2 regions of the Levilactobacillus sp. LN180102 genome follow, and region 2 is predicted to be linked to the other one. Evidence: predicted binding sites of a transcription regulator. Region 2 holds the regulator's gene; the other holds the start of a gene.
The links. The regulator Rex, encoded in region 2, represses fermentation and respiration genes when NADH is low (regulators of the CRP and FNR family bind a similar motif). The targets are predictions, from matches to a motif close to TTGTGAANTANTTCACAA.
Positions count from the first base shown of each region.

Region 1: a site for Rex is predicted at 6,271-6,288, ahead of adhP (alcohol dehydrogenase AdhP). Genes of this name have one in related genera too.

Region 1 is NZ_JBNIIX010000001.1:212,270-228,288, forward strand. It holds gene ACP4IT_RS01135 (winged helix-turn-helix transcriptional regulator) at 1-128, opposite strand, end outside; gene ACP4IT_RS01140 (HD domain-containing protein) at 163-660, opposite strand; gene ACP4IT_RS01145 (TrmH family RNA methyltransferase) at 785-1,555, opposite strand; gene ACP4IT_RS01150 (acylphosphatase) at 1,662-1,934, shown strand; gene yidC (membrane protein insertase YidC) at 2,037-2,939, shown strand; gene ACP4IT_RS01160 (YxeA family protein) at 3,088-3,492, opposite strand; gene ACP4IT_RS01165 (HAMP domain-containing sensor histidine kinase) at 3,641-5,251, opposite strand; gene ACP4IT_RS01170 (response regulator transcription factor) at 5,248-5,934, opposite strand; gene adhP (alcohol dehydrogenase AdhP) at 6,350-7,366, shown strand; gene ACP4IT_RS01180 (M57 family metalloprotease) at 7,491-8,144, opposite strand; gene ACP4IT_RS01185 (ArsR/SmtB family transcription factor) at 8,365-8,679, opposite strand; gene ACP4IT_RS01190 (Cof-type HAD-IIB family hydrolase) at 8,694-9,509, opposite strand; gene rpmF (50S ribosomal protein L32) at 9,615-9,803, opposite strand; gene ACP4IT_RS01200 (YceD family protein) at 9,870-10,424, opposite strand; gene ACP4IT_RS01205 (nucleotidyltransferase) at 10,498-11,646, opposite strand; gene ACP4IT_RS01210 (class I SAM-dependent DNA methyltransferase) at 11,648-12,391, opposite strand; gene rsfS (ribosome silencing factor) at 12,388-12,744, opposite strand; gene yqeK (bis(5'-nucleosyl)-tetraphosphatase (symmetrical) YqeK) at 12,770-13,366, opposite strand; gene ACP4IT_RS01225 (nicotinate-nucleotide adenylyltransferase) at 13,356-13,988, opposite strand; gene ACP4IT_RS01230 (YhbY family RNA-binding protein) at 14,002-14,310, opposite strand; gene yqeH (ribosome biogenesis GTPase YqeH) at 14,327-15,469, opposite strand; gene ACP4IT_RS01240 (YqeG family HAD IIIA-type phosphatase) at 15,450-15,992, opposite strand.
Region 2 is NZ_JBNIIX010000012.1:18,067-34,085, reverse strand. It holds gene ACP4IT_RS08385 (ComF family protein) at 1-94, opposite strand, end outside; gene ACP4IT_RS08380 (helicase-related protein) at 91-1,410, opposite strand; gene ACP4IT_RS08375 (YigZ family protein) at 1,485-2,144, shown strand; gene ACP4IT_RS08370 (glycosyltransferase family 4 protein) at 2,198-3,292, opposite strand; gene ACP4IT_RS08365 (CidA/LrgA family protein) at 3,699-4,139, shown strand; gene lrgB (antiholin-like protein LrgB) at 4,184-4,990, shown strand; gene ACP4IT_RS08355 (APC family permease) at 5,244-7,079, opposite strand; gene groL (chaperonin GroEL) at 7,471-9,096, opposite strand; gene groES (co-chaperone GroES) at 9,152-9,436, opposite strand; gene ACP4IT_RS08340 (redox-sensing transcriptional repressor Rex) at 9,617-10,255, opposite strand; gene ACP4IT_RS08335 (ABC-F family ATP-binding cassette domain-containing protein) at 10,488-12,440, shown strand; gene ACP4IT_RS08330 (ArsR/SmtB family transcription factor) at 12,549-12,845, shown strand; gene ACP4IT_RS08325 (CynX/NimT family MFS transporter) at 12,903-14,081, shown strand; gene tsaD (tRNA (adenosine(37)-N6)-threonylcarbamoyltransferase complex transferase subunit TsaD) at 14,162-15,211, opposite strand; gene rimI (ribosomal protein S18-alanine N-acetyltransferase) at 15,246-15,854, opposite strand; gene tsaB (tRNA (adenosine(37)-N6)-threonylcarbamoyltransferase complex dimerization subunit type 1 TsaB) at 15,838-16,019, opposite strand, start outside.

The DNA of each region.
Region 1 (16,019 bases), on a different contig from region 2:
AGGACATCGATAATCAAGCCATTCCACTTCTTTCCCAAAAAGGAAAAAGTTTGTTCAAAGCGGGGGCACAATTCAAAATCGATAGCCGTGTCTGGTGCTTCTGTCGTCTTCTTTGACATCATTTGCATATTTGTCTTGCCTCCCATCCAGATTCCTTGGAAACTAGGCGTTAGGCGTTACCTTGTCCATCAAGGCTTCCATTCGCTTACGGGCTGGTCCACAGAATTCGTAAACAGCTTCATAATCATCCACCAACGATACAATCGCGCTTTCTCGATACTTCGGCATCGCCAGCGTCGCTCCCCACATGTGTTTAAGGATAATATCCTTTTCCATAGGGCTTAGATCCGTTAACTTTTCGGCATTGCGTAAGGCAACCCGAGGATGAATAAACGCATGCGAGCCTAAATTAAACTTCGTCGTTCGCCAATCATAATAAAACAAATCGTGTAATAACCCACCCCGTGCAGTGGCCCGGGTATTCAAACCAAGTTTCTTCGCAACTAAATAACTATTATACGATACCGAAATGGAGTGATCCAAACGGTTAGAGTGATGATGCTGGGTGTAATTCGCCAGGCGTTGGACCGGCTCCTTTGCCAACAAGTCAGAAACTAAAGCAAGGTACTCGGGGTCATCACGCCAAGTAAGTTTGGTCATAGAATGCTTCCTTTTCATTAAAATTATGATTTTCAGTCTCTCAATTACCCTATATCATACTGTCTTTTAGACAAAATGCAACCAAAATGGCCTATTTCTCATCGGGTTTACCTTTTCTTTATGATTAACCCACTAATCGAAACATCACAACACCGGCAGCCACGGCAACATTTAAGGACTCTGCCTGTCCTTTAATAGGGATATATAGATTTTGTGTCGTTAAACGTTGCAAGTCTGGTGCCATACCGTTGCCCTCATTGCCCATGACAATCGCACCATTCGTTAAAGCTGGCACGTCACGATAGTCTTGCGCCTGTGGATCTAAATTAGTTCCGTACACTGGCAATTGTCGGGCTGTAAAAGCGCCAATCCAATCATGTAAATCGGCCTCTACCAATTGAATGTGAAACTGACTTCCCTGCATGGCTCGTAAAACCTTGGGCAAGAAACGGCTGGCGGTTCCCTTTCCAAACACAACGCCGGTTAGGCCCGCAGCGTCGGCTGTCCGCACCATCGTTCCAATATTACCAGGGTCTTGTACGTAGTCTAGAAACAGCCAAGCCCCCGTCGCAGTTTTAGGATCAATTGCAGTCTCATCTGGCATCGGAGCCGTCGCAAAAATGCCCTGAGGCGTGCCAGTATCCCCAATTGTCTTAGCCAGACTATCCGTTAGTTCGTAAATGGGAACGTCAGTAGGCAAGCTATCTGCATGGGCACTTAACTGCTCAGCAGTCCCCATAATTGCCGTTAAAGGTTGTTGCGCCTTAATAGCCTCTTGAACAAGATGCCAACTTTCCAATAAATAAGTCCGTGTGGCCTTACGCCCTTTTTTGCTGGCTAAGGATCGCCATTCCTTGACGCGCCTATTTTGACTAGACGTAATTTTTTCTTTCACGATAGTCCCTCGCTTTAAGTTATTTCATCTAGTTTACCATATCCGATCAATAACCGGCAGTTGTATAATGAGATAAACGCATTTTTAATCGGGAGGGCATCGTCTTATGGAAACACAAAAAATTCTGGTCAGTGGTCAAGTGCAAGGCGTTGGGTTCCGCTGGTCGGCCACACGACTAGCCAAACAGCTGACGCTAACCGGTACTGTCCGCAATCTCGCTAACGGACAAGTTGAAATCATTGCCACTGGTGAATCTGCAACCCTACAACAATTCTGTCAGCAGCTCAAACATGGCTTATCCCCCTGGATTAACGTGATGACGCTGACAACCCACTCAATCCCAACCCACCAATTTGCCGACTTCCGGATTATTATTTGAAAATGGCCGGTAAATCAAGTAAGATGTTTGATGTTAACGGCGTTCGCGCCGCTGGGAGCAATTAGGCTCTACATCGTTATTTAAAGGGGTTCAAAACAACATATGAAAATCTCCAAAAAAGTTACGGTTACGACCGCCTTGGCGGCCATGGCCCTCTTCTTGAGTGGCTGTGTGCAAACCAAGAATGGTAAACCTTATGGCTTCGTTTACGATTATCTGGCCGTACCTGGACAACACGTGATGGATTGGCTCGCCCACATCTTTGGCGGTAGCTATGGTTGGGCCATTATTATCTTAACCGTGATTGTACGAATGGTCTTATTGCCAATCATGGTTCGTCAAATGCGAAGTGCTACCGTTCAGCAGGAAAAGATCTCAATGATCCGGCCACAGATGACCGCCTTACAGAAGCAACAAAAAGCTGCTAAGACACCGGAAGAACAGCAGGCTGCCAGTCAGGCTATGATGGCTTTGTATCGTAACAATGGCATTAGCATGACCGGTGGAATTGGCTGCTTACCGCTTCTGATCCAGATGCCGATCTTCGCCGCACTATATGCAGCTATCCGGTACTCACCAGAACTGTCCAACACTGTTTTCTTAGGAATTCCATTAGGAAAATCTAGCTGGATTCTTGCATTATTGTCTTTCCTCTCTTACCTACTACAAGGATACTTGTCCATGTTGGGGATGCCAGAAGATCAAAAGAAACAAATGCGCATGACATTATTGCTATCACCAGTCATGATTCTCTTCTTCACAATGAGTTCTCCAGCTGGTCTTGGCTTATACTTCTTCGTTGGTGGGTTGTTTGCCTGTCTACAAACATTGATCATCAATTTCTATCGACCACGAATTCGTCGCGAGATTAAGGAAAAGATGAAAGACCAACCGGCTCCGGTTGTTGCACCTGTCGTCAAGCCAACACCGACAGTCACAACCCCCAAACCAGTTAGTCAAAAAAATCGTAATCGTAACGCCGGAAAACAACAGCGTCATCGATAATCAAAAAAAGATCGCCGACTTTTTGTCGACGATCTTTTTTATTCTTTCTGATATGATTGTTAATAACAATAAGCCATTTCAAAGGCATTAAATCTGATCCCCAGCCATTCGCCAATACAACGATTGTTAGTAACAACAAGCTTAAACACTAGCTCATTAACAGATTTTGTCGAACACCACTTGGGACTTCTTGTCGCGCCGTTGCTGTCCAAGACTCAACATTTTGGCCTTTCGTCTTAATTTTCAAAAAACGTTGTGGTTTTAACCGCCATTGGGCATCGAACATTACAATACGGGTCTGTCCTCGATCATTATAGGTTGTTAATCGATAAGTGTATTCCTTTTCACCAGCACCCCCAGTAAACTGACGAACTGGCTTTGTCGTGGTGAGTGCATAAACCGTTTCCGGTTTAACCACCGGATTAACATTATCCAAAGCCATTACCAATTCTGAATGCTTATTCTTCGTAAATTGTGGTAACCAAAACAAACTTCCCCCAACAACGACCACGGCACCGACCAGTAACCACAAAAAGCCTTTGACTAATTTCATAGCAGTTCCCCCTATTTAGTTAGTTACTATAGTAACTAACTTGTTGTTAACAGCATACTTGAATCGTCATTACCTGTCAATCTCTTTACGATTTTATCGTATAAAAAATCCGATTTAAGTCAACTAAACTCAAACCGGATTTTTTATTTTATTCAGATTTCGTTGAATCCTCGCTGTCGTCCACTAACAATTCTGATTGGATTCCTGGAATGTCATTGGCCGCTTGCGTTTGTTCTTTTTTAGCATTAAGCGCCTGTGCCGCTTCCGGTGACAAGATTGGTAATGAAATTCGGAAAACAGACCCATGCCCCAAAGCACTCTCAATTGTGATTTGGCCATGGTAAGCTTCGATTAACCGTTTGGCAATCGCTAAGCCGAGGCCATTGCCCCCTTTGGTGCGGGAACGCGCCTTATCTACACGATAGAAACGATTAAAAACCCGCTTGCGATTCTCTTGCGAAATGCCCTCACCGAAGTCCTGAACGGCCACTTCAAGGTTTCGCAAGTCACTTTCGTACGTCAGATGAACTTCCTTACGTGTTTGTGAGTACTTAACCGCATTATCCATCAAAATAATAAGAATCTGTTCCAAATGATTCCGATAAATTTGCGCCTGTAGTGGTTGGTGAACGTCATCATCCAAGATAAACACATAATCCGGGTGGATCATCTTGAAATTATCGAAGACCTGCTCAACCACTTCGCTGACATCCGTCACTTCATTAGGGTAATTAACCTCAATTTGTTCCGCTCGTTGGAGATCCAGCATCTCTTGAACCAAACTCTTCATACGCTTGGTTTCTTGTAACGAGGCCTTGATCGACTCATCCAAAACTTCTGGATCTTCCTTACCCCAACGATCCAACATCTCCATGTGTCCCTGAATGATCGCCACTGGGGTTCGTAACTCGTGCGAGACATCTTCCACAAATTGTTGCTGCTGATCCATATAGCGCTGTGTCGTATCCAGCATGTCATTAAACAAGCTACCTAGATCACTTAGCTCATCTTGATGATGCATCTCGGGCACTCGCTTATCTGTTTGTGGATCTTCACGTACCGCGTGAATTGTCTCCCGAATTTCTTCAACTGGCCGTAGTAAAAAGGTTGCTAGACTATAGCTCAGCACTGCAGCGGCTAAGCCCGCCATCAGCCCTAAGACCACCTCAACCTGTAACAATTTGACTTGCGTGGCACGATAATCTCGCAAGTTATCTGTCACTTGAACATAGCCCAAAATGCGATTACCTTGCTTAGCTCGAATTGGTGACCGTCCCACTAAATTCTTGCGACCAGACACCGTCTGAGTAGAAATTGACTGTTTACTAGCCCGCCGGAATGAGACATCCCCTTGCCGTGTCGCAAAGAGTGACTGTCCATCGGCATCATAAACCGTTACGGCCTGACTATCACGGGCTAAACTAGCAATCACGGCATTGTTATAGGGCGTCGGCTGCTTGGTCGCTGACACAACTGCTTGGGGACGCAACAGCTGGTTAACATTAGTACTTGTCAGTTGTTTTTGACTGTTCAACTTTTCTACAACAACGTTCAGTGTGTCCGATACGTGAGTTTTTTCCTGACGCATCAACACCGTCATAAAGCTGTTAAAAATCAAAAAAACAATCGCAGCAAAAATAACCAAAACACCAAATGCTGTTGATAGCGCCCACTCCCACTTCAAAGAAAACCGAAACCCGGCCTTCTTAGGCGCAACACTATCACCAGTTAACTCAGGGGTTTTATCGGTTTGGGTCACGACCGCATCACGTACCCTGTTCCACGGACCGTTTGAATGTAGCTCTTCTGGCCAGGAACATCAATTTTATTGCGAAGATACCGCACGTAGACATCAACCACGTTGGTTTCTACTTCTGATTCATAACCCCACACTTTGGTTAACAGGACATCTCGCGCCAAAACAACATTGATATTCTCCATCAAGGCTAATAACAATTCATATTCGCGTTTAGTCAGGTTAATGACTTCGTCGCCCCGACGTACGATGCGGTTTTCCTTTTCAATTGTAAGATCCTTGAACTTAACCGTCGTCTGTTTGGTACTCTTCTGCTCACCCTCTAGGTGAATTCGCCGCAATAGCGCCCGAACACGCGCTAACAGTTCTTCAATTGCAAATGGCTTAACGATATAGTCGTCTGCGCCATGATCTAATCCAGAAACCCGATCAATCACAGAATCACGCGCCGTCATCATAATGATTGGCGTACTCTTAACCTCACGCACGCGGCGAGCAACTTCGATCCCATTCAATTCAGGCAACATTAGGTCTAGCAAAATCACATCAAAATCCTGTGACAAGGCTGCTTCCAGGCCGGTTCGACCATTAAACTGCACGTTGGTTTCGTACCCTTCATGCTTTAACTCCAGTTCAACGAACCGGGCTAGGTTTTTTTCATCTTCAATAATTAAAATTCGGCTCATTACACGTTAACTCCTCTGGCTAATTCGCGGCACCCACTGTCAGCAAAAACACTAACAATGGACGTCCGATTCTCATTTCAACATTTAATTTTATCATATTTTCTCATAATTGTATGCCAAAACTCCCTACCCACTCACATTTAACTGAAACATTACCTATTCATCACTGTTAGTCGCTGTCTTTTGAAAAATTAACAACCGGTTGCATTCGGACGATAATATTGCTTCTGAAAAAGTGATTAGTCATTTGCTTCACATTTATATACTTTTCAGATCAACCAATGACTGCTGTTATATAAGCTTTTTTCGTTCATCTTAGGAAAAACGTAATACTTTTTGTGCAAAATTTCACTTGAATATTACTTCCTTTGCAGTATACTGATTCTTGTAGACGAAAAGAAAAGGAGTTTTTTTCATGAAAGCAGCAGTTATTCGCGATTCAGTTGACGGTTACGTTGATATTAAAGATGTTACGCTCCGCCCAATTACTCACGGTGAAGCTTTAGTTAAAATGGAATATTGTGGGTTATGTCACACCGACTTACATGTGGCTGCCGGAGACTTCGGTAAGCAACCTGGTCGGATTATCGGCCATGAAGGTGTTGGTAAAGTCATTCAAGTCGCTGACGACGTCGATAACTTGAAGATTGGCGACCGGGTTTCTGTTGCCTGGTTCTTTAAGGGTTGTGGCCATTGTGAATATTGCCTAACCGGTCGCGAAACGCTTTGCCGGAATGTTCAAAACTCTGGTTTCACAGTTGATGGTGCGATGGCTGAAGAATGTATCGTTGATGCCAACTACGCCGTTAAGGTTCCAGAAGGTTTGGACCCAATTGAAGCCACTTCATTAACTTGTGCTGGTGTAACCATGTACAAAGCCTTGAAAGTCGGCGAAACTAAGCCTGGTCAATGGGTGGAAGTTGTTGGTGCCGGTGGCTTAGGTAATCTGGCTATTCAATACGCTCACAATGTCTTTGGTGCCCACGTCGTTGCCGTTGATGGTAACCCTGATAAGTTAGCTGCTGCTAAGGCTAACGGTGCTGAAGTATTAATCAACCGGCATGACGGTAATGTCGCCGAACAGATTCAAGAAAAGGTCGGTGGCGTGGACAATGCGCAAGTAACTGCTGTTAACAAGGATGCCTTTACCCAATCCGTTAACGCCTTGAAGCCAGATGGTAAATTAGTTGCCGTTGCCCTTCCTCAAGGCGACATGGAATTAAACATTGCTAAGACCGTCTTGGATGGTATTTCCGTTCGCGGTTCACTGGTTGGAACTCGTCAAGATCTTGCCGAAACTTTCCAATTTGGTGCTGAAGGCAAGGTTCACCCAATCGTTAAAACCCGTCGTTTGGACGAGGTTAACGATATCATTGATGAAATGAAGAATAACCAAATCGTTGGCCGAATGGTCGTTGATTTCACGAAGTAATTTCGACTTAAATTAATATTTGAATTAAAAAAGCAATTCTGAAAAAGTCATTTTCAGAATTGCTTTTTTTAGTTATTGGTCCTCAAAAGATAATGACATGTCGTGGCCTTTTTTACGCGGCATCCTAATACAAATACTTCAGTGCCTTTAAATCACCAGCAGACAGCTGGGTTAGCCCCTGATCAATTGGATACATCACTGATTGCCGACTCGAACTGTGATCGAGTCCTAACGCATGGCCCAATTCGTGGGTCGCCACAGATTCCTTAATGCTTTGACCATACTTCACGTTCAGTCCCGCACGCGCATGATTAGCCGTGTAACCTTGAAATCCCGTTAGTTGCTGAATCTCCGGACCACCCTTACCTAATTCCAAATAATTAACTTGTTTAGCCGTCATCGTTTTCTGATAAACAAAAATCGTAATTTCATTTTGTTCGGCAGTGGCCTGACCTGCCACTAAGTCAACAATACCGGTCTCATTATAAACAGCGATGGCCCGTTCAAATACTTGTTGAACTTTTACTGGAACATCCGCCGAAAAATGATAATAGTACGTTTTCTTTAACGTTTGCGGACGAACAATCGACTCGACTGGCGTGGCACCAGCCGCCTCTTGTCGGCCGACCAGCGGCAACTGAACCCCGATGTTTTTAGCCGCTTGGGCAACGGTCAATTGCGATTGTTTTAGAATCTTTGGAAGCTCAGTTTGTACTTGGGGTAAGAAAAAGCAGGCCCCTAGCGCCAGCAAGAACAGAAAACCCAAAAATTTGCGCATTATTTTTGCTCCTATTTTGAATGATTAGGGTTAGTTTACTGGTCCCATTCATTAGAAGCCACTAAAACGCCTGAAATTCTTGAAATGCTACGTTTTTTTAATAACTGACTGCCCAAACAGCGCTAGACTTCTTTCACTTTCGATAACTGTCAGTCATGTCATGATAGGATTTACCACGCCAATAAAAAACGGTCGCGACTAAGTTAGTCCGAACGTCTGTTTAATCGTGATGCGGTTCTCCTTTGATCTCATGAGAGACATGTCCCAGCATTGCATCAACCATCTCAAGAATGTGGGGATCATCCAAACAATAATAGACATGCTTACCGCGCTTGTGACGTGTCACTAATTGATAGTGATAGAGAATCGCCAACTGGTGAGACACAATTGGCTGTGACAACTGAACGTGATCAACAATACGCGACACGTCAGCCTCGTGATTCTCCAAGAAATAAAGAATCTTGATTCGGTTCATGTTACTCAATACTTTATAAATCTTAACGGCTTCCGCTAAGATTGCATCATTAATGGGCATTGTGGTGCTCCTCTCTAGTCTGCAACTAATAAGGTAGCAATTGTACGGAGTACCCCATCACGATCGTTGTCCCAAACGGTAACGTGCTTAGCCTGCGCCTGAATATCGACGGGTGCATTCTTCATGGCGTAGCTTTGCCCTGCATAGTTTAATAGCGGCACGTCATTGGCACCATCACCAAATGCAACAATCTCAGTAGCCGGAATCTGCCAATGCTGAGCCAACCATTGAACGGCTGGTAACTTACCGACGTGTAAACTGACGACATCAATGACACCATAACCACTGTCATGGGCCCTTAATTGACCCGCGAACCGCTGGTTTAAGTGCTGAACTAGCGCGGCGGCCTGTTCAGGCGCTGTGGAGACACTAATTTTTTTAATACGATCGGTGACGGTTTCGAGGGACATCACCTGTTGCAGATGGTCGTAGAACTTTTCCGCGGCTGCAATTAGTGGTGCTGGTGCCCCAACCCTTGTATAAGAACCTTGTGCGCCGACTAAAATCAAATAGGCATTCTGCAAAAACTCATCTTGTGCCGTGGCCGACAAGAACAGCCGGACTTGCTGGGGTGTCAGACTTCCATCAAAGACTAGCTCATCACCCAGATAAATTGAAGCCCCGTTTTCAGCAATCACCGCCAGATCTGTGGACCAGATTTCTCTAAAGACCTCTTTCAAATGGGCGTATTGGTTACCAGAAGCCAACACGAGTCTTATCCCTCGCTGCTTTAATTGCGACAGCGTTTCTTTGAGCAAAGGTTGATTAAATCCCTGATCTTGATGCAACAACGTCCCGTTCAAATCAGTCGCGATTAATTTCATTGCCACAATTTCACTCCTTCGTTAATCCTTGTCGTTTCATTATACGCGATTTTATTGGAAACACAAAAAAGCCCCTAGAAGCCGCGGACTTCATAGGAGCTTTTCATCGATTTAGTTGTTTGCGTTCTTAACCGCAACGACCTGACGGCCATCGTAGAAACCACAACTTGGGCAAACTACGTGAGACTTCCGTAATTCACCACAGTTTGGACATGGTGCTAAGTTCAGGGTAGCCAACTTAATGTGACCCCGACGCATACGCTTTTTCGTCTTAGACGTTTTCCGTGCTGGTACAGCCAAAGAAAACACCTCCTTTAAATAAATTATATCCACTAGTGAAAAAATTTTTAAGGCTCACAAAGGCGATTATTGATCATCCTGATCAGGGAAGAAATCTTTTAACTTTGCAAGACGTGGATCAACTGGTTGATTTTCTTTCTCAACGGCTTCTAAGTCAGCTTCTGCAACAACTTGCCAGTCTTGACCGGCAGGCATCGCTTCGCCTTGCTTTTCAGCGTCAGAAAGAATGTGCATCGGAATTTGTAGAATAATGTTATCCCCAACAGCTTTGTCTAAAACAACTTGGTCATCGGAAACGACCATCACAACGTCAGTTTTTTCAAACCGTTGCGTTGCGGCTGGGTCAGACACATAAAATTCCGTCATACTGAAGTTGACGGGTAAATCTACCGGTGCCAAAGATCGGCTAGATGGTACCGTCAAATCCGCAATTACCTGTGCTGTTACGACGACGTCGCCACCGTCAATGACGGACACTGTGCCCGTCACGTGAACGGGACTTAAGTCTAAGACCTCGTCGCCATAACGCGCCATTAAATCCGCCTTCAAATCGAGTGTTTCATCGAACAAAAGCGGCTCACTGCGATGGTTCTTCCGCAGCTCGGTCAACAACCATTTCATCGTAATCCCTCCAATGCAACGTGATAAATTATACCTGTCAAAAAATGTGATGTCAAGGTAATTTCCTTGATAGTCACTCAGAATCCGGTTTTTTTATGGGAATCCGGCCATAATCTTGTGGAATTCCCGTCACCAAAGTTCGGAGTGCCCCCAACCGATCGTCAAGGGACCCAACGCCCTTCTGCCAATCCCGATTTGCCCGACTAACGAGCGGTAAGGCGACGTGTTTCTTAATCTGGTGTAAGTAGGCCTGCCCTTGCTTGGAATAGCCGAGAACCCGCAAATATTGCGGCTGTGGCCGCATCTCCTCGGGCAGTGCCTGTAACAGTAGATAAGCGGCTTGCCGTTGAAGTCGCGTATACGTATACCGTTTGGTTTTTACGATACGCATAAAATCCGCAAACGTTGTTGCTTCTAAAGCTGCTCGCTTCAAGCGATATTCAACGCCCTCCGTTATTTGATAACGTTGCCGCATATCCGTAACGGGGGCACTAATCAACTGATATCGGAGTAATGGCCAAAAATCGGCCCAGCTTATTAATGATTCTTGCTGCAATAATGCCAACGTCTTGGCCGGCACAACTGGCTGAACCGTCGCCCAATCACCAGCCAAGGAGGCCGCACGAATTGCGGTTGCACTGGCGTAGTTTGTACCTTGCATGACTGCAGTGTCATTATGTTGGCTCCCCCGTCGTGCTAATGGCACTAACTGTAAAGGTTGTCCTTGCTGCTGATTAGCCACGGCGTAGAAGAAGCCGAGGATATCATTTGCCGCACTCAACGTAATCCCCGTTTGCTCCCGCAAATAACCTTGAAATAGTGATGCATACGTCTGATCAAATCGTTTAAAGATCGCTGGATCACTCGGCAAATGGGCCATCAGGCAATCATAATCCATGTCCGGATGTTCGGTGCCAAAGACGAGCCACTGACACTTCAAAGTAGCTAAAACCGCTATAGCTCCTTGGGCAAATAGGTGGGCCGGCTGTAGCGCCGCAGCACCCGACAGTTCAACAACGAGGTCAACGCCACCGGCAAGTGCCGCTTCAGTCCGCTGCCACTTATCCATAATCGCTGGCTCTCCGCGTTGAACCCAATTACCACTCATTGCGGCCACAATCACGTCAGCACCCGTTTTTTGTCGTGCTTGTGCAATCTGATAGGCATGACCATTGTGAAAGGGATTGTATTCTGTCACAATTCCCGCTGCTTGAAGTGTCATATTAAGCCTCCCGTGTTACCTCAAAGAACCACCGGGTCGTTTCGCTAGTAACTTCATTCGCACCGAAGTCGGCGCTTACCCGTTTCAACGTTAAACCAGCCTGCTTGAGGGCCGCCTGATAGTCAGCTAACGGATAGGTCCGTTCATGATGCAGTTCTGTCACCTTTCGATATTCACCCGTCTTAGGGTTTTGCGTAAAGAATGTCAAATCGTGTTCAGCCGCATGGGTCTCGTCTTCAATTCCATAACTCGTCCAAACAAAGGCTCGGGTGTCATCGACATAGTTATACATGTACCCTGGGTAGACGTCATCTGTTTGGTGGGGCGTAATCACATCAAACAGAAATTGTCCCCCAACCGCCAAATGGTCGTGCACCTGTGTAAAGGCTTGCGTCACCGCCGTCAAGTCCGGTAAATAACAGAACGAATCGGCAAAGCACGTCACCGTCTGATACTCACCCAACACACTGAGGTCCAGCATATCACCAGCCACTAACGGCAAAGCAACATCCGCTTCCTCGGCATGCTTAGCTGCCAAGGCCAACATCTCTTCACTGAGGTCCAAGCCACTGACTTGATACCCATGTTCGGCAAGTAGCACGCCCAACCGACCACTACCACAAGCCAAGTCTAATAGTTCGCCGCTAGTAGGATCAACACGGTCGGTCACAAAATCCAGCCACTGGTCATACATGGCTGGATCAAAAAGTTCATCGTAAAGTTCAGCAAATGATTGATAAATCATGCTTCAACCCACTGACCTAAATCAACCGTTGGGGCATCAGACCACAATTTTTCCAAATTGTAATGACTCCGTTGTTCTTTTTGGAAGACGTGAACCACAACGTCGCCTAAATCAATTAAAATCCAGTTGGCCTCATTCTTACCTTCAACATCGCGCATCTTAACGCCGTTAGCGGCCATCTGATCCGTAATTTCATCGGCAATCGCTTGAATTTGACGGCTAGAGTTAGCCTCCATGATTAAGAAGTAGTCGGCCATTAAACTCACCTTGGTCATATCTAAGGCAGTTAAGTCCTCTGCTCGCTTGTTTTCAGCTGCCTTTACGGCAATTTCTAAAATCTCTTTGCTTTCCATGCATTTTCTCCTCTCGCACTTACAACTAACGGGAAATCCACGCGTTATAAGTGTCAATCGACTTCGGATAAACCGGCTTGCCATTAGTCACCAAATACTGCAACGTCTGTTTTGCTTGAAACGCCACACCTTTAGCTAAATCAGCCGCTGTGACTTTCCGAGCTTCGTCAACGCCAGGAAAGTCACGTTTAGGTTCAATATAGTCTGCCATATAGATAACTTGTTCTAATGGCGACATGTAAACCGCACCGGTTGTATGATGGCGCACCGCATTCAAAATATCCTCATCAAAAATTTGTAGTTCATGTTTAATTAATTCAGCACCAACAACGCCATGCCAAATGGCATTTCCATAGTCCAACAGCATGGGATCTAAATGATAACGTTGAATGGCGGCAATAAAATCTTCATCTGGCCGTTGTTTGGCATAATCATGGACTAAACCGGCAATACTGGCTTTTTCCACATCCACTTGGTTAGCTGTAGCCAATTGAATAGCCGTTTGTTCGACCCGCAAAACATGCCGAAACCGATGTGGCTTCAACGCTTGCTCCAGCTTGGCCACTAGTTGCTCGCGGGTACCCGGAAAAATATGTTCTTGATAATTCAGTTCAGTCACGATATAACAGATGCTCCTTTATATAAAGATCAACCATGGTTGGAACCAGATAACGAATGGACTGCCCACGGCGAACTTGATCGCGAATCATCGTGGAACTAATTCCAATCTGTGGGACGTCCACCCACAAAACAGGATACGGCGACGCGTGGGTAAATCCTTGACGGCAAACCCCAACGAATTGAACCAGCTTTACCAGTTCATCAATTCGGTACCATTTTGGTAAATAGGCAACCATGTCCCCACCAATAATGAAATAATATTGATTTTCGGGGTGGGCTTGTGTCAATTGCAACATCGTATCGTAACTATAGCTTCGACCACCACGTTCAACCTCCGTTAACTCCAAGTCAAAACGTGGATTGTCTTTAATCGCTGCTTTAACCATGGCTACCCGGTCTGCGGCAGGAATGGTCAATTTTCGATTGACATGTGGGGGTTCCGCATCCGGCATAAATAAGACACGGTCCAACCCTAGCTGGGTGGCGACTTGATCTGCAATCACGAGATGACCCAGATGTGGTGGATTAAAGGTGCCACCAAGAATACCAATCCGCCGTTTTTTGGCCGTCGCGGCCATCTCCGTTGCGACTTGCGTACTCGTTCGTTCCAGAATTTTTACCACGACTTAGACCTCCCTACATGTTTTCCACAATTGGTGAAATCTTTTGATTATCTTCGTCAGTTGCGACCCGGTACAAAACCAGCACGCGACCAATCGTTTGAACCACTTGAATATCCGTATTATCTTCAATGAACGTCTTTGTCTCAGCAACTGTGACGTCAGCACTTTGTTGCAAATTAATTTTAATCAGTTCGCGCTTTTCTAGCGCGCCGGTTAATTGGTCCAACCAAACCGTGGTTAAACCATTCTTACCGACTGAAAATAATGGACGCATCACGTGCGCATGAGCGCGTAAATAGCGCTTTTGTTTCCCTCGTAACAAATTGTTATCCTCCAATTTAAATCATTGCGTGACGAATTAAAACACCAACACCAGCAGGTGTCCAACCGGTCACATTAATCCCAGCAGGAACCGTAATCCAACCCAAGCCTTCAAAGACCAAATCGCTCTTCGCGGTCGTCTTGAATTCATGAGCAACTAATGGTGGAAAATCATCTTTGTCCACTGCTTGTGGTGGCGTCAATAACTGTCCCAACTGACGCGCATAAAAATCATCAGCGTTTTCTAACTTCGTCCGATGAATGTACAGATTGTTTTCAAAGTATGCCGTAAACCCTGACTTAGGACCCTTATTAAAATCAAATCGGGCAACCCCGCCTAAAAACAACGTCTGCTGGTCATTTAGCTGGTAATTTTTCGGCTTAACCTGCTTTTGTGGCGTCACGATCTTTAAGTCTTTCCCGGTTAAGAAGTGGGCCATCTGCTGATTTTGAATGATCCCTGGTGTATCCACCAAAACATGGTCATCGTCTAACGGCAATTCAATCTTATCTAGCGTGGTTCCAGGGAACTTAGAAGTGGTGATCAAATCTTTTACCCCAGTATTTTGCCGAATAATTTGATTAATCAGCGTGGATTTACCGACGTTCGTCACACCAACTACGTAGACATCTCGGTCTCCGCGATACTTATCAATCAATTGTAATAAGCCATCGACAGACTGGTTGGTCTTAGCACTTAATAATGTCACATCAATTGGCCGCAACCCAGCTTCATTTGCCCGTTGACGTAACCAGTCACGTAGCTTACTACGCTTCAGTGAGCGTGGTAGCAAATCTTCTTTGTTACCCACCAGTAAAATCGGATTGTCACCCACAAATCGGTGCAAACCGGGAATCACACTACCGTTAAAATCAAAGATATCAACGACATAAACAATCAAGGCGTTAGCATCTTGAATTTGGGTTAACAAATTCAAAAAATCGTCATCCGTTAAACCAACGGGCACAATTTCATTGTAGTGCCGCAATCGGAAACAGCGTTGACAATAGACCTCTTGCTTTTCAATTCCCTTATCCAACGCCGACTGTGGCGTATACCCTGGTGCTGTTGGATCAGTCGTCTGAATGGTGGCGCCACAGCCAATACAATGAAGTGGTTCACCATCAATCAAAACAGGTTCAATGTGCTTTTCGTTCATCAAGATCCTCCTGCCAAGTTAATTCTGGATAGTTGTGACGCAACCGCCACATGACTACCTTTTCCATTAAACGATTACCCTTGGTCACCCACGCATCCGACTTTAAAATCGGCTTGACTAAGACACTGCGTACGCCACTGTGGTGAGCCGCCCAAACATCCGTCAAAAGCTGATCACCAACCATGACGACTTCATCACGGTTCAGATGCCAACGCCGTAACGCCCGCAAAATCCCCCATGATAATGGCTTTAGTGCCCGGTGAATATAATCCAAGTTAAAAGGTGCCACCGCACGATCAACCCGCTTACGGTTGTTATTTGACACGACAATTACTCGAATCCCTGCCAACTCCAATAAGGTTAGCCAATGCCGTAGCTCCGGTGTCCCATCAGAATTGTTCCACGCAATTAACGTATTATCGAGATCCGTTAAAATCACTTTGATGCCGTTGGCACGCAGTTGTGCCGGAGTCAAATCATAAATATTTTTAACCATCCACGTTGGTTTGAATTGAGAAACCATGCGGGTGACAGCCCCCCTTCGTTTTTT
Region 2 (16,019 bases):
AGATGTCGGGTGGGGTTACCGGGCCCCAGCGCCAAAACTGAGCCAACGTCAGGGACGTCTTCAAGGGACGCTGACACCAAACACAGACCGTCATGGCTGCCCTCCCTGACGTCTACCTTGCCAGTTGAGGCGCGCAATCATTCCCCGCGCCGCGCGGATAGTTTGCGTATGCGTTTGACAATAACAAATAACGCTACCAGTTGGGTCCTGACTGCTCCGCCCGACACGACCGGCGATTTGCACTAGCGCTGCAGTGGAAAAGATTGGATCGTCGCCGCCCAAAATCAGGACCGCGATCCCGGGAAAAGTCACGCCCCGTTCCAAAATAGTGGTAGTCACTAAAAAAGTTAGCTGTTGGTCACGCATTGCCTGCACCTTGGTCTGGCGTTCAGGATCACTAGCATGGACGGTAGCTCCACCAGAAATTCCGGCCAACTTTAACGCCCGCTCGACCAGCACCAGATCTGCCACATGTGGCACAAATATCAAAAAAGGCCGTCGTTCGGTCAAGAAGTGCTGAATCTGGCGTAAAACCACTGCTGGTAAGCCACGTCGTTGCAGTCTTCTACGCCATTGCCAGGTCACTTGCACCTGAATTTGGGGCAGCAAATGGCCGTGATACCGCAAAGGTACATAAGTCACTGTCAATTGGTGGCGCGCGACTTGCCGTTGTAAGCGTTCATCGGGTGTCGCTGTTAAGTATAAATGACTCCCCGAAGCCTTTTGCGCGTGCTGAATGGCTTCTTGTAATAGCGGGCTCATCGCTAAAGGAAACGCATCCACTTCATCAACAATCACCCAGTCAAACGCAGCCTTAAACCGTAATAGCTGATGCGTCGTGCAGATAGTTAGCTGACAATAGCGGTACGGCTCTAATTGATCACCATAAAGAACGGTCTGTGTGATTGCTTGGAAGGCCTGACGTAACCGTGGTGCTAATTCCAAACAGACATCGACCCGCGGCGATGCCCATGCCACCCGCCATCCCCGTTGCAAGGCCCATGCTAACGCCGGATAAACAATTTCCGTCTTTCCTGCCCCAGTCACTGCCCATAATAAATGATTGTGCTGTGCTCGCATCTGGGTCATCACGTCTTGGGCGGCGGTCCGTTGTTGCGCACTTAATTGCCCCGACCAAGTTAGTGGTGATTTTGCTAACATTGAAAACCGGTTGGGCTCTGAAATAGTGTATAATTTATGTTGTGACGTCAACCGGCCCATTTGTAAGCATTGACGGCAATACCATGTGCCATTAGGTAATTGATCCTGTGGTCGTAACCACTGCCAGCACCGCTGACACTGTTGTCGTTGTCCCACCCTTTTAATTGCCGGTTGCGCAACAACGTTCGGCAATTGTGGTGGCCCTTCCAAGGGCACTTGCCGGCCAAACAACACGTCATCTTCTATCATTTCGGGGCCTCCTTTAAGTCGTTATGGTTAACTCCGCAGCGCCCCGTCAATAATTTTTAAGGATGTTTTTGATTATGGAAACAGATTATCTAACCATTCGGACGAATGGTACGCACGAGTTAGAAATTAAAAAATCACGCTTTATTGCTGACCTAGGACGGGTTTCAACCGAAGAAGAAGCAAAGGCATTCATCGCTCAAATCATCGCCCGGGAACCTAAAGCAACCCACCACTGTTGGGCCTACCTACTAGGCGATCACGATGATGTTCAACGGGAAAGTGATAATGGTGAACCGTCAGGAACAGCTGGTGTTCCCATTTTAACGGTTCTGCAGCGTAATCACCTGCATAATACGATTGCCGTGGTCACCCGCTATTTTGGTGGCATTAAGCTCGGTGCCGGTGGTTTAATTCGGGCCTATAGTAATGCCACCTCAACCGGTATTGAAGCAACCGGTGTGGTTAAGCGGGTCCGGCAGCAAGCCCTTATTTTAACCGTGGACTACGCGAATTATGATCGACTGAGCCCCTACCTCACTGAGCAAAACATTACTGTCTTAGGAACCGATTATGCAGCTGCGGTAACCGTGACCATCGCCGTCGACTTGGCAGCCGTCAGTGCCACTCAAGGCGCCATTCAGAATTTATTAAGTGACCGATTAACGAGTCGACTCGGCGACATTGATTACCATGAAGTTCCGGTTGAGGTTAATGCTAGTCGCCATGTAGACTAACATCCAGATATAAAGAGGCGCCCCAGAAGTAACTTCTGAGACGCCTCTTTGGCTTAATCTGAATTTTTAGAGGTTAACTTCTGTACTACGCGGTTAATCCAATGCAACAACGGTTGTCGATTAGACCCAACCAATCCGATTGCCTCCACAAAAAGCTCTAGGCCAACTAAAATCGCAATGGTCAGTAAGACTGACCCCCAGATGGTCGACAACGGATATAGCAACGAAATAAACGAGAAAATTAAGGCAATCCCATAAATCACCAAAACCGTTTGTCGATGGGTAAGCCCTAGTTGCATGAGCCGGTGATGCAAATGGTGCTTGTCTGCGTGTGAGATCGGCTGGCGATTCAAAATTCGCCGGATCATCGCATAAACTGTGTCAGTAATTGGCACACCCAAAATAATCACTGGGATCACCACGGAAATAAAGGTGACGTTCTTGAGCCCATACAACGAAAAACAGGCAATCATGAAACCGATAAACTGTGCCCCCGTATCACCCAAATAAATGCGTGCCGGGAAAAAGTTATAAGGTAAGAAGCCCAACATTGCCGCCACTAAAGCAAAGATCATAATGGCAACCCATGTATTGGCAACGTTCAAGAAAAATAATCCAGTAATACCAGTGGTTGTCAACGCAATGATGGAAACCCCGGTCGCTAAACCGTCCAGTCCATCAATGAGGTTAATCGCGTTCACAATCGCCACGATCCAAAGCAACGTAATGGGTAACGCCAGCCAGCCAAAATGCCAAACACCGATGAACGGTAACGTTAAATAACGCATCTTGACGCCGGCAACAAAATAGACTTCTAAGGCGGCTAATAATTGTCCCAAAATTTTTTGCTTTGGCGACAGTTCAAAGACATCATCAATCATGCCTTCAGCCACAATTATACATTCACCGCCAAACAACCCCCACAGTTGCTGTGTGGGCATCTGATCGCGTAACAAAAACATCGTTGAAAATGTAAACGCAATGAAGATGGCTAGGCCACCTAACGTTGGCATCGGTACTTTGTTGACCCGTCGCTGATTAGGTTTATCCACCGCACCAATTTGAAACGCAAAGCGGCGCACAAACGGGGTTAGGACCGCGGAGATAATCATGGTAGCAAACAAGCTAACAATAATCTCAAATTTCATAAGGTGTCCTCTTTCTTTTCATTCCTTTTGCTAATTATACAAATCTCAGAATTTAAACACAACCGCCATTTGCGAGTTCTACTTAAAAATTTAACCAGATAGTGGTACTTTAAATAATTCACAAGGGTTTACGCATTTCGCTTGTGAAGTATACTTCATTTGCAAAAGTTTGTGTAAGCGTTTCCTTAACGCCTATACAGGCTATTTCGTGCACAAGTGTACAGTCAAATGCCCTTAATCCGCAGATTTCTCTTGTGCAAATCGCCTAAAAGCCATATAATAAGATTGTGTTATTGAGAAAGGTTTCACATTTTATTTGTACCTATGCTATTTATCCTATTTCCTTGTGAAACCTTTCCTCGTTGATCGTCACTATTGGTTTGTATTTCGAAAGGAGATTTTTCTATTGGCTGCTAATGATAAAACACCAAAGACAGAAACGGCTGAAGAAGAACAAGCTTCACCCATCTTAATTCAAATGGGGATCTTCGCTGCCATCCTGTTTGTTTCCAGCCTAATTTCCCCACTGTTCCCAGCAACGTTCCCCGTACCAACTCCTGTGATTGGTTTAGTTATTCTCTACATCTTATTAGCCACTCATATCGTGAAGTTACGGAACGTCGAAAAATTTGGGGACTTCATGATCAGTTTGATTGCCTTTCTATTCGTACCATCTGGTATCCAATTAGCTGCTAACTTGGATATCTTGAAGGCTGAAGGGGTTCAAATCGTCATTGTTGCCTTGATTTCTACGATTGTCCTTTTGGTGGTTGTCGCTTACACGACTGCTGGCTTTATCTGGCTTCGGAAGAACGTTTTCCATCGTGACGTTAACGTCGAGGAATAAACCGTTCGCTTCTACCTACTTTCACTAGAAAAGGATGAAAATTTATGATTACTTTAACAGCAACCGCCCACATGGCAGTTTGGGGCAAATGGCTCGGTGACGCCTTAGGGACTAACGCCGCTGGTGCTTCTGCCGGTAATGCTTTATTTGGTATTTTTCTATCATTAATGGTCTACTTAATTGGCCAATGGTTATTCAAAATCGGTAAGGGTTTCTTCTTATTCCAACCCCTATTTGTTGGGATGGTCTTAGGGATCTTCGTGCTTTACTTAATGGCTCACGCCTTCGGGACGGATACTGCAACGTTCTACAAGTCAGCCTACCTGCCTGGTGGGAACATTATCTTCTGGTTCCTGAACCCAGCAACGATTGCCTTCGCCATTCCTTTGTATCGGCGGAATGATGTGGTCAAGAAGTTCTGGCTAGAAATTATTCTTTCCTTAATTGTTGGATTGGTTATTTCACTGTTCGTCATTTACGGTGTATCGAAGTTGTTTGGTTTGGACAACATGGGAATTGCATCAATGTTGCCACAAGCTGCTACGACTGCGATCGCAATGCCAATTGCCGGTGCAATCGGCGGGAACACGGCGATCACTGCAATGGTCTGCATCTTGAACGCCGTTATCATCTACGCCTTGGGTGACTGGCTCGTTAAGTTATTCCGGGTTAACAGCGATCCTATCGGTGCCGGACTTGGTTTAGGAACTGCCGGTCACACGGTTGGTTCTGCTAAGGCCTTACAACTTGGTTCCATCCAAGGTTCAATGGCTTCCATCGCTGTGGTTATCATCTCGATTGTCGTTGACATCGTGGTACCACCATTTGCATCAATGATGGGCTTGTACTAAAACTAATTTCAATCTAAACACCGACCTAATTGAGGCCGGTGTTTTTCTTTACACTTAAAGCTCACTTCTCAGCAGCCTGACGTCCCCTAATTAGCCGGTTAAGCTGATAATTGATAGCTTATGCCAGAATCGGTTAAGGACTTACGCTGAGCCAATTAGGCCGTCTCTTCGCTGCATGTTTTCCGGCATTAAAAAATGGGACCACCAGCCATTAACGCCTGGTGATCCCATTTTATTTTGCTGAGTAACTGAACTACTCTTTTAAGTGATAATTATAAGTTGAAACAATGATGTTTTCCCGTGAGTTTAAAATCGCCCGTAAACGTAATGCCGTTTGGTTATGCAAAACGTTCTGCCAAGGATGCCGCGGTACAAATTGCGGTACCAACACAGTCGTTGTAAAGTTACGCTCAGCAGCCCGTTTCGCAATCACATCACAGAAACGCAGGGTTGGCGTTGCAATTGACCGGTACGACGAGTGAATATCCACGAAACGAATATCTGGAAACTCTTCTTTAAACTCTTGCGCCGTCTTATGTTCCTTCTCTGGGTTCTCATCAAAGGACACATGCATGGCAATGACATAATCACCAATTGAGCGGGCATAATTAATGGCCCCAGTTGTCACCCGAGTGATGTTGCTAACCAAGACAATGACGGTTGCCCCATCGTACTCATGAATATCTGCTTTTTCCTTCGCTGCCACCCGCAATTGTTTGGCGACATTATGGTAATGACCGTTGATTCGATAAAACAGCAATAAAACCAGTGGCATGATGATGACGTATGGCCACACGTTGCCAAAGTGTAAGAGGAGTAATAACACGACTAGTCCCAGTGAAATCCCAGCACCGATTAAGTTAATAAATGCTTTGCCTAACCAGAAGCCCTCGCGCTCTCTAAACCAGTGAATAATCATCCCTGACTGCGATAGCACAAATGGCACGAAAACCCCTAATGCATATAAGGGAATCAGTAGTGTCGTTTGACCATGGAAGATGAAGATTAGGACAATTGCCCCAACGGCCAATGAAATAATCCCGTTAGAGTACCCTAACCGATCGCCACGGTCTAGGTAGGCGTGTGGCAAGAACTTATCTTTGGCCAAATTATACGCTAGGATTGGAAATGCTGAGAACCCTGTATTAGCGGCAACCGCCAAAATCAGGGCCGTTGATAATTGCAACAGATAATACAAGACACCGTGACCAAAAACGCCAATCCCAATCTGGGAGAGTACCGTTTGATTACTTTGAGGACGAATCCCCATGTAATAACTTAAGAACGTAATCCCAGCAAAGAAGATTGCCAAGATGCCGGCCATAATTGCTAAGGTTGCCGCCGCATTGTGTCGTTTAGGCTCCTTAAAGTTAGGAACGGCATTACTAATCGCTTCCACCCCAGTTAAGGATGATGACCCAGAAGAAAAGGCCCGAAGGAACAGCAACAGTGTCATCCCTTGTACCGGTTGACCCACTGATGCGGCCGCATGGTAGGTAATATGACCACTAACAATGTTATAGAATCCGACCCCAATCATCACAATAATCATGAAGATAAATAGGTAAACCGGAAGGGTTAGAAATGATGCCGATTCGCGCATCCCCCGTAGGTTCAGCAACATAATCCCAATCACAATCAGCACCGATACTAGCACCGAATACGGATACAGGGCCGGAATCGCTGACGTAATCGCTTCAGTCCCCGAAGTCGTTGATACCGCCACTGTCAGCATATAATCAACCAACAGCGACCCACCAGCGACTAGTCCGGCTGATTGCCCCCAATTCGTGCTAGCCACCACATAAGCGCCACCCCCAGAAGGATAGGCGTGAATGATTTGCTGGTAAGAAAGCGTGATCGCAAATAACAGCACCAACACCAAAGCAGCGACCCACAATTGATAATAAAGGGCTGCCGCCGACAACGTGATGAGGACGGTTGTGATTTGCTCAGTACCATAAGCCACGGATGATAACGCATCAGACGACAATAGGGCCAACGCCTTAAACTTCGTTAGCGCCTGACCGCCTTCGTCCATGGTCTTGAGGGGTTTTCCAATTAAAACCCGCTTTAAATAACGCCACATGACTATTTACTCCTTATCTCCAATAAAAATGAAAGCGGGCCGTAACCCGCCAATAAGTGCACATTTACATCACATTTGAATGTGTGGTAAGTCTACTACAACTAGCTCCACATTACCACAATTCAAGCAGTTCGCAACACCCGAATGTGTTTGCGAACTTTTCTATTATCCAGCAAACGGCCTGAGAAATAAAGGGTTGATTTTCACTTTAATTTATTGCGCCCCTATTATTGACGGCATGACTGAGTTAAGCACCGGTCTGACTGTGTTTTAACGACTGGCTATTTTCTAGATTTTTATCGCTAATGACAAAAAAAGAAGAATCCTACCAAATTTTGGTGGATTCTTCCTTCACTTTAATGCTTAAAATTTATCCATTGATGGTCGACGCTTACATCATGCCGCCCATACCTGGATTAGCTGCTGGTGCAGCTGGTGCTGGATTGTCTTCTGGCTTTTCAGCCACAACGGCTTCCGTCGTCAACAACAAAGCAGATACAGAAGCAGCGTTTTGCAGAGCAGAACGGGTTACCTTAGTTGGGTCGGTAATTCCCGCAGCAACCATGTCTTCGTACTTGTTGTCAGCAGCGTTGTAACCAACACCTGGCTTTTCACCCTTCAGGTGTTCAACCACAACAGAGCCTTCAACACCGGCGTTTTGTGCGATTTGACGAACAGGTTCTTCCAAAGCACGTAAAACGATGTTGATCCCGGTCTTTTCGTCGCCTTCAGCTTCAAGCTTAGCAACGTCACCGATAACATTGATCAATGCGGTACCACCACCAGCAACGAAGCCTTCTTCAACGGCAGCTCGAGTCGCGTTCAGGGCATCTTCAATCCGGTACTTGCGTTCCTTCAATTCGGTTTCAGTAGCTGCACCGACCCGAACCACAGCAACACCACCAGATAACTTAGCTAAACGTTCCTTCAGCTTATCACGGTCAAAGTCAGACGTGGTGTCTTCAATTTGGCCCTTGATTTCAGCCACGCGAGCAGCGATTTGGTCCTTAGAACCAGCGCCTTCAACCACCGTGGTGTCATCCTTAGTCACGTTAACCTTTTGGGCTTGACCCAATTGATCAATCGTCGTGTCCTTCAGGTTCAAGCCTAAGTCATCGGTAATCACAGTCCCACCAGTCAAAACGGCGATATCTTGCAATTGTGCCTTACGACGATCACCAAAGCCAGGTGCCTTGACTGCGACAACGTTGAACGTTCCACGCATCTTGTTCAAGACCAAGGTTGGCAAAGCTTCACCCGTGATATCATCAGCGATGATTAAGAGTGAACGGCTTTGTTCAACAACTGATTGCAACAATGGCAAGATGTCTTGGATGTTGGCAATCTTCTTGTCTGTGATTAAGATGTATGGGTTGTCAAGGTTTGCTTCCATCTTATCATTATCCGTGACCATGTATTGTGACATGTAACCACGGTCGAATTGCATCCCTTCAACAACGTCTAAGCTCGTATCAACCCCACGGGATTCTTCAATGGTGATAACACCATCGTTACCAACCTTTTCCATGGCGTCCGCAATTAACTTACCAGTTTCTTTACTTGCAGAAGAAATGGAAGCAATCTGGGCGATGTCATCTTTAGTCTTAACGTCATGAGACATCTTGTGCAAAGCATCAACAGCGGCACCAGTCGCCTTTTCAATCCCACGACGGATTCCGACTGGGTTAGCCCCAGCGGTAACGTTCTTCATGCCTTCGTTAACGATAGCTTGCGTCAATACAGTCGCCGTAGTGGTCCCATCACCAGCAATATCGTTGGTCTTGGAAGCAACTTCGGAAACGAGCTTTGCGCCCATATTTTCAAAGTGATCTTCTAATTCAATTGCTTTAGCAATTGTTACCCCATCGTTAGTGATGGTTGGGTTGCCATAACTTTGTTCGAGAACCACGTTACGCCCCTTAGGTCCTAAGGTGGTCTTAACGGTGTTCGCTAATTTATCAACACCAGCAAGCATCTTGCTGCGTGCGTCTTCAGAGAACTTCAATTCTTTAGCCATAATTCAAATTCACCTCATATTATTTTTAATTGTCTCTTAGATCAGTGGGAAAGGCTTAGTCGATAACGGCAACTAAATCCTTTTCGTGTAAAACAAGGTAAGTCTGGCCGTCATACTTTACTTCAGTACCAGCATACTTATCGAACAATACCTTGTCGCCAACCTTAACAGTTGGGGCTACCTTGTCGCCATTGTCTAACACACGACCATCGCTCACAGCAACGACGTTTGCCGTTGATGGCTTTTCTTGCGCATTACTTGCTAAAACAATGCCGCCAACCGTGGTTTCTTCTTCTTGTGGTTGATCTAAAATGACGCGGTCTCCTAATGGTTTTAACACTTAAATCCCTCCAATAAACTTACTTTTTAGCACTGTTAGCACTTGACTAACATAAGTGCTAATCAACAATATCTAATATATGGTTTTTCCCAGTAAAAATCAAGGAATTTGACAAAGTAATTCGCCCATCTTTTTCATGACAACCAAAAAGTCGCAATCACAATCGATTACGACTTCCAATTATTCTTTGCTATTATAATGTTCCAAGAAGTAAATGAGTGTTTGCAACTCATTAGTCAAATCAACGTTTTGTACGCGGACATCTTTTGGTACCGTGATTCGTAGCGGTGTAAAGTTCAAGATTCCTTTGACGCCACCGGCAACGGCGTCATCCGTAACAGACTGGGCGACATCGGAAGGAACGGTTAAAATAGCCACTTGAATCTGTTGTTCTTCCAATTGTGTCCGTAAATCCGTCATCGGATAGATAGGGACGCCACTTTGAATGGTGTTGGCAATGGTCTCATTAACATCAAAGGCCGCACTGATTCGCACATTGCCATCCTGATGAAAATTAAAGTTTAATAGGGCATGTCCCAGATTCCCAACCCCAATTAGGGCCACATTAGTTAGCCGATCCTGATTCAAGATTTTCTTAAAGAACTTAATCAAACTCTCAACGTCATAGCCATATCCCCGTTTGCCTAAGGCACCGAAATACGAAAAATCACGCCGAATAGTCGCTGAATCCACCTTAACGGCTTCAGATAGCTCTGTCGATGAAACCCGTGTTTTATCCGCGTCCAACAGGATATTGAGATAACGGTAATAAATGGGTAACCGTTTCGCTGTGGCGCGAGGAATTTTTTGTTCTGTCAAAAAACGAGACCTCCTAATCAACCCTAGTCGTCATCACCAATTGGCAACAACGCTTTCTCTAAAATTGTTTACTGATTGTGAAAATTGCTTTCTTATAAATTATAGCATAGCCGCCCGCTTTGTGAAAGAATTTGCAAATATTTTTCACAATTATTTCAGAATTTCGGTCTGCTCTAAGAATATGCTAAAATAGACCCATGACTTTTAAACGGAAAAAGGAGGTTTAGTCACTGTGATTCTCTTACAAGTACAGCAGGTCACTCGCCGCTTTGGCGCCAGTGTCCTCTTTGAAAATGTTAGTTTAGATGTCCCCGAACACGGGCGCGTGGCCTTAGTTGGCCGTAACGGTGCCGGCAAATCAACGCTGCTTAAAATGATTGCTGGTGAAACAACGCCTGATGAAGGCCAAATTACCACTAAGCGTGGATTGACGATTGGTTATCAAGCCCAAAATGCCGGTCTGGCTTCCAGTGAGACTGTTTGGAATGAGATGCTTAGTGTCTTCGCTGAAGTTCGCGCCATGGAAAATCGCATTCACGACCTTGAACAGCAAATGAGTGATCCGACGGTGATCGCCGATACGGAACAGTTCCAACAAATCAGCGCGGCCTATGATCAATTACAACAGGACTTCAGTGACCATAATGGTTACGGCTATCAAGCTGAGATTCGCGGCGTTTTATATGGATTTGAGTTTGGTGAAGCTTACTATGACAAACCCATTAATGAACTCTCCGGTGGGCAGCGTACCCAATTAGCCCTAGCCAAACTCTTGCTTGAACGACCCGACTTGCTCATTTTAGATGAACCGACCAACCACCTGGACGTAGAAACCTTGACTTGGTTAGAAAGTTACCTTCAGGGCTACTCAGGTGCCATTTTGGTTGTCTCCCATGACCGGTACTTTCTCGATCACGTTGTCAACGACGTCTACGATATGGCCCATGGTGGCTTGGTTCACTACCCCGGCAACTATTCCCATTACATCACTGCTAAAGCTGAGCGCTTACGCCAGGAATGGAAAGAGTACGATAAACAACAGACCGAAATTTCTAAACTCGAGGACTTTGTTAACAAAAACATTGTCCGAGCGTCCACGACTAAGCGGGCTCAAGCGCGACGGAAACAATTGGAAAAGATGGACCGAATTGACAAGCCCGAGGGTGACGAAAAGGTCGCCCGTTTCCAATTTCAGCCACACCGTCAGAGTGGTAACGTCGTCTTAGATGTTGTGAACGGTGCAGTGGGCTACGACCAACAGATCCTCTGTGCCCCCGTTAACTTAGACATCAAAAAGCACCAAGCGGTCGCCATTGTGGGGCCTAACGGCATTGGAAAATCAACGCTTCTCAAAACCATTTTGGGACGTCTCCCCGCCATTCAAGGACAGATTATCTTTGGGACTGGTGTGGACACTGGTTACTATGACCAGGACCAAGCCACCCTGCACGAGAAAAAAACGGTGCTCCACGAACTTTGGGATGATCATCCCACGACCCGCGAAGGCGATATTCGTTCAATTTTGGGTAGCTTTCTCTTTACCGGTAGTGATGTTGATAAAAGCGTTCATAGTCTCAGTGGGGGCGAACGGGCACGCCTGCTATTGACCAAGTTAGCACTTCGTCACGATAATTTCCTAATGCTCGACGAACCGACTAACCACTTGGACATCGACAGCCGCGAAGTCTTAGAAAACGCTCTGAACGAATTTGATGGCACGATTCTATTTGTTTCCCATGACCGTTATTTCATCAATCAAGTCGCCACGCAAGTCGTTGAACTCGGTCCAAAGGGAACGACCCGTTATCTGGGCAACTATGACTACTACGTTTCTAAAAAGGCGGAGCAAACAGCGTATGCCGAGAAGGAAGCGGCTGAGGCGGAAGCCGCCCACCCAACAACAATTGCCCCTAAGAAAACGCAGGTTGATTATCAACAACAAAAAGAACAGCAAAAAGCCAAACGCAAACTCTCACGTCAAGTTGACGCCTTAGAAGAACAACTCGCGCAATTAGAAACTGAAAAGTCACAAATCGAAACTGCCATGAGCGCTCCCGAGAACTTTAACGACGTCGCTAAATTGGCTGATTTACAGGCCCAACTCACGACTGTTACCACCACGCTCGCTCAAACTGAAGACGACTGGACTGAAAAGAGTCTCGCGTTAGAAAATTTTGCTGACTAATGTCTATCACTTAGTCTCTCTAGCCACTCCCCTGGGGTGGCTTTTTTAAATTGCGTTTCTTTGCTGGCTCATCTTGCGAATCTCACTAAAATAGGTATACTTAGTTCTATGAATATCGAAACAGCCTCATTGGTCACTGACGATGAACGAGCCGCCATCTTTAAAGCATTGGCTGAACCAAACCGCTTACGGATCATTCGGGTGCTCTATCAGGCCCAACGTGAATTGACTTGCAGTGAGATTGGGGGTCAGTTGAATATTAGCAAGTCAACCGTGTCTTATCATTTCAAAGCATTGCGGTTAGTCGGTTTAACCAATACCCGTCAGGTCGCACAGACCAAGTATCTATCGTTACGTCAATCAACGTTCGATCGCGTCTTACCAGGGTTCCTTGCAACCCTGTAGTTTTTGCCTTCATTGTTCGATAATCATCGAAATAAGAGAGAAAGTGAAGTTGATATCATGAACACACCACACGAACACAGTCGCTACCTCACCTTAGGGATGATGTTAGTGGCGACCAATATGCGGCTCCCCATCACCATGATGCCTGGGCTCATGCACAGTCTCCAGCAAACGATTGGTCTGCCCAGTTCATTAGCTGGGCTTATCACCACCATTCCCCTCCTAACGTTCGCTGTCATGTCACCATTGATTGCGCGCTGGGGGCGCCGCTTTGGTAATGAATGGACCATTTATGTCATGCTGATCTTACTGGCGGTGGGCAGTTACTTACGGGTCATCCCCACCGTAGCCAGTCTATTACTGGGAACCTTTCTGGTCGGGATCGGTGTTGATGGCGGTAACGTCCTCATTCCAGCCGTCATTAAGGATAATTTCCCCACTAAAATTAACGTAGCAACCAGTGAATACACGCTATCGATGTTATTGATTGGATCGTTGGGCACCGGACTTTCCGGGGTCCTGGCTGCACACTGGCCACTTTCATTAACCATTGCCGTGTTATCCGCAATCGGTCTTGTGAACTTAGTCGTCTGGTTACCCAATCTAAAATTCAATCACCCAGCACCCGTGATAACGGCACATCATACCCCCGATACCCATCCCAGCGTTTGGCGCACCCCTCGCGCCTGGATTGTCACCGCCTTCTTTGGGTTACAGGCTTTGGTCTATTACTCTTTGCTCACTTGGTTACCCACCATTCTTAGTACCCGGGGATTTTCAACCATTGCGGCAGGAAACTTGGTCACGGTGATGCAACTAGCCGGCTTGCCACTCGCCTACTTAGTCCCCACCCTGTCAAACTCTCATCGCGGAACTGCCGCTATGATTGGGACAGTCGGCGTTGGCTTCATTGGGGGAACGGCAGGCATCTTGCTTCCCCATTTCTCCTTTAGTGTTGCCGTGCTATTATGCTTACTGTTGGGCTTTGGCTCCGGCGCCGCTTTCAATCTCGCCGTAATCTTCTTCACGCAACAAACGACTAATGGCTTTGAAACAGCAGACCTCTCCGGTATGGCTCAGTCTGCTGGCTACCTCCTAGCTGCAGCGGGTCCCGTCTTATTCGGGTGGTTAGGCCAGCTCAGTTGGTCACTGGTTTTGTGGCTCGCCATTGGGTTTTCGATTCTCTTAACTTTGGCCGGTATTCTCGTTTATCGGCGGGACACGATTTATGATTAACAAAAAGAGTGAACTGGCTAGGCCGGCTCACTCTTTTATATTTATCGCGATTTATTTTCAATCAATCAAATGACCATCAACTATTTAACTGGATCAGCTACCCAATCAAACTCCAAGCTAGGATCGGCGTTCAAGCTCGTATCCGCCAAAACGCCATGTTGATAGGCTACGTAGGCAAACGCACCGATCATCGCTGCATTATCTCCACACAACTTCAAGGGTGCCTTGACCAAATGCGTTGTGGGGTTGCTGGCTAGATCAGCTGCTAGTCGTTCCCGTAACCCACGGTTGGCAGCAACGCCACCAGCCAGAATCAATTGTTTAACTGGATAATCGGCCAATGCCCGTTGGGTTTTCTCGGCTAACACGTCGACCACAGCCTGCTGGAAACTAGCCGCCAAGTCTTGCTTATTAAGCGTTTCGCCAATCTGGTCGGCATGATGGGTGGTGTTAATAAAAGCACTCTTCAATCCGCTGAAACTGAAATCGAAGTTATCGTCTTTTTCCATTGCTCGGGGAAATTTAAAGGTATCGTGGCCTTGGTGCGCCCAGTCATCCACCGTCTTACCAGCCGGATAATTAACGCCCATCACTCGACCCACTTTATCATAAGCCTCCCCGGCGGCATCGTCGCGCGTTTCACCAATAATTTCAAATTGATTTTCTGCCGGCATGTAAACCAATTCCGTATGCCCGCCAGATACCAACAACGCCATAGCTGGAAATTCAATTGGTTCAACGTAGCGGGCAGCATAAATGTGACCCGCCATGTGATTCACCGGAATCAACGGTAGATTGTGGGCAAACGCAACGGTCTTAGCCGCTGTTACACCAATCAATAACGCCCCTACCAATCCTGGTCCATAAGTAACGGCCACTGCAGTCAGATCATCATAACCAACCTGAGCTTCGGCAAGCGCGTCTTCAATGCACAAGGTAATTTCTTCAATATGGTGACGACTGGCAACTTCTGGCACGACACCACCAAAACGCTGATGGCTCTTGATCTGCGTAGCCACAATATTGGATAAAATCCGATGACCGTCTTCAATCACTGCCACACTTGTTTCATCACAACTTGATTCGAATGCTAAAATCAAATTTCGCTTTTCCGTTGGACTCACTCCCATTTATTTTCTCGCAAAAAGACGAGTGGCCAAGTGCCTACTCGTCCTTTTCGGTTGCTACCGTTGCATCAGCTTCGTTATCTTTTAAATACAAAACCATATCGGCGGCATCTTCGTGGTCACCGAAGTAATACCCCCGTTTAATACCGGTTTGTTCGAAGTCCAAATCACGATAAAATTTTTGCGCATTTTTATTGGATACCCGAACTTCCAAGCTAACGGTCTTGTAATTTAAGTGCCGAGCCTTTTTAATCATAATCCCCATTAAAAAGCGACCCAGTCCCCGACTTTGATAATCAGGCAAGACAGCAATATTCGTAATATGCGCGTCTCGCGTCCGTTCATCAAACGTGCTGCCAATGAAGGCTAATAACCGATCATTCTTGCGAATAACCAAATACAATCGGTCTTTTTCCCGCCGCAATTCGTTGGCAAACGCCGTGGCATCCCAGGGCGCCTTCCCAGCATAAACAGCGCGTTCAATATCAATCATTTCTGGGATATCTGTAAACAACGCCTTGGCAACAAAATACGTGGTATCGCGTATTTCGACCCGATGATTTTTCACATCCATGGCTTCTTCACGGACGAGTTCACGACGACTCCCAAATACATTTTTATACCAGACTTTAAATTTTTTCAACATACGATTCAGTATCCTCATTAGGGTTCTTAGCTCGCCATTCGGCTTCTGCTTGCGTTAAACGTAAATAGTTTGGCACGAACCGATCAACGTCAGTCACCGGACTGAGCTGCTGGCCCAACAGACCGATCGTGGCAGCTTGTGGCAAATTCATCCACGGACTCACGA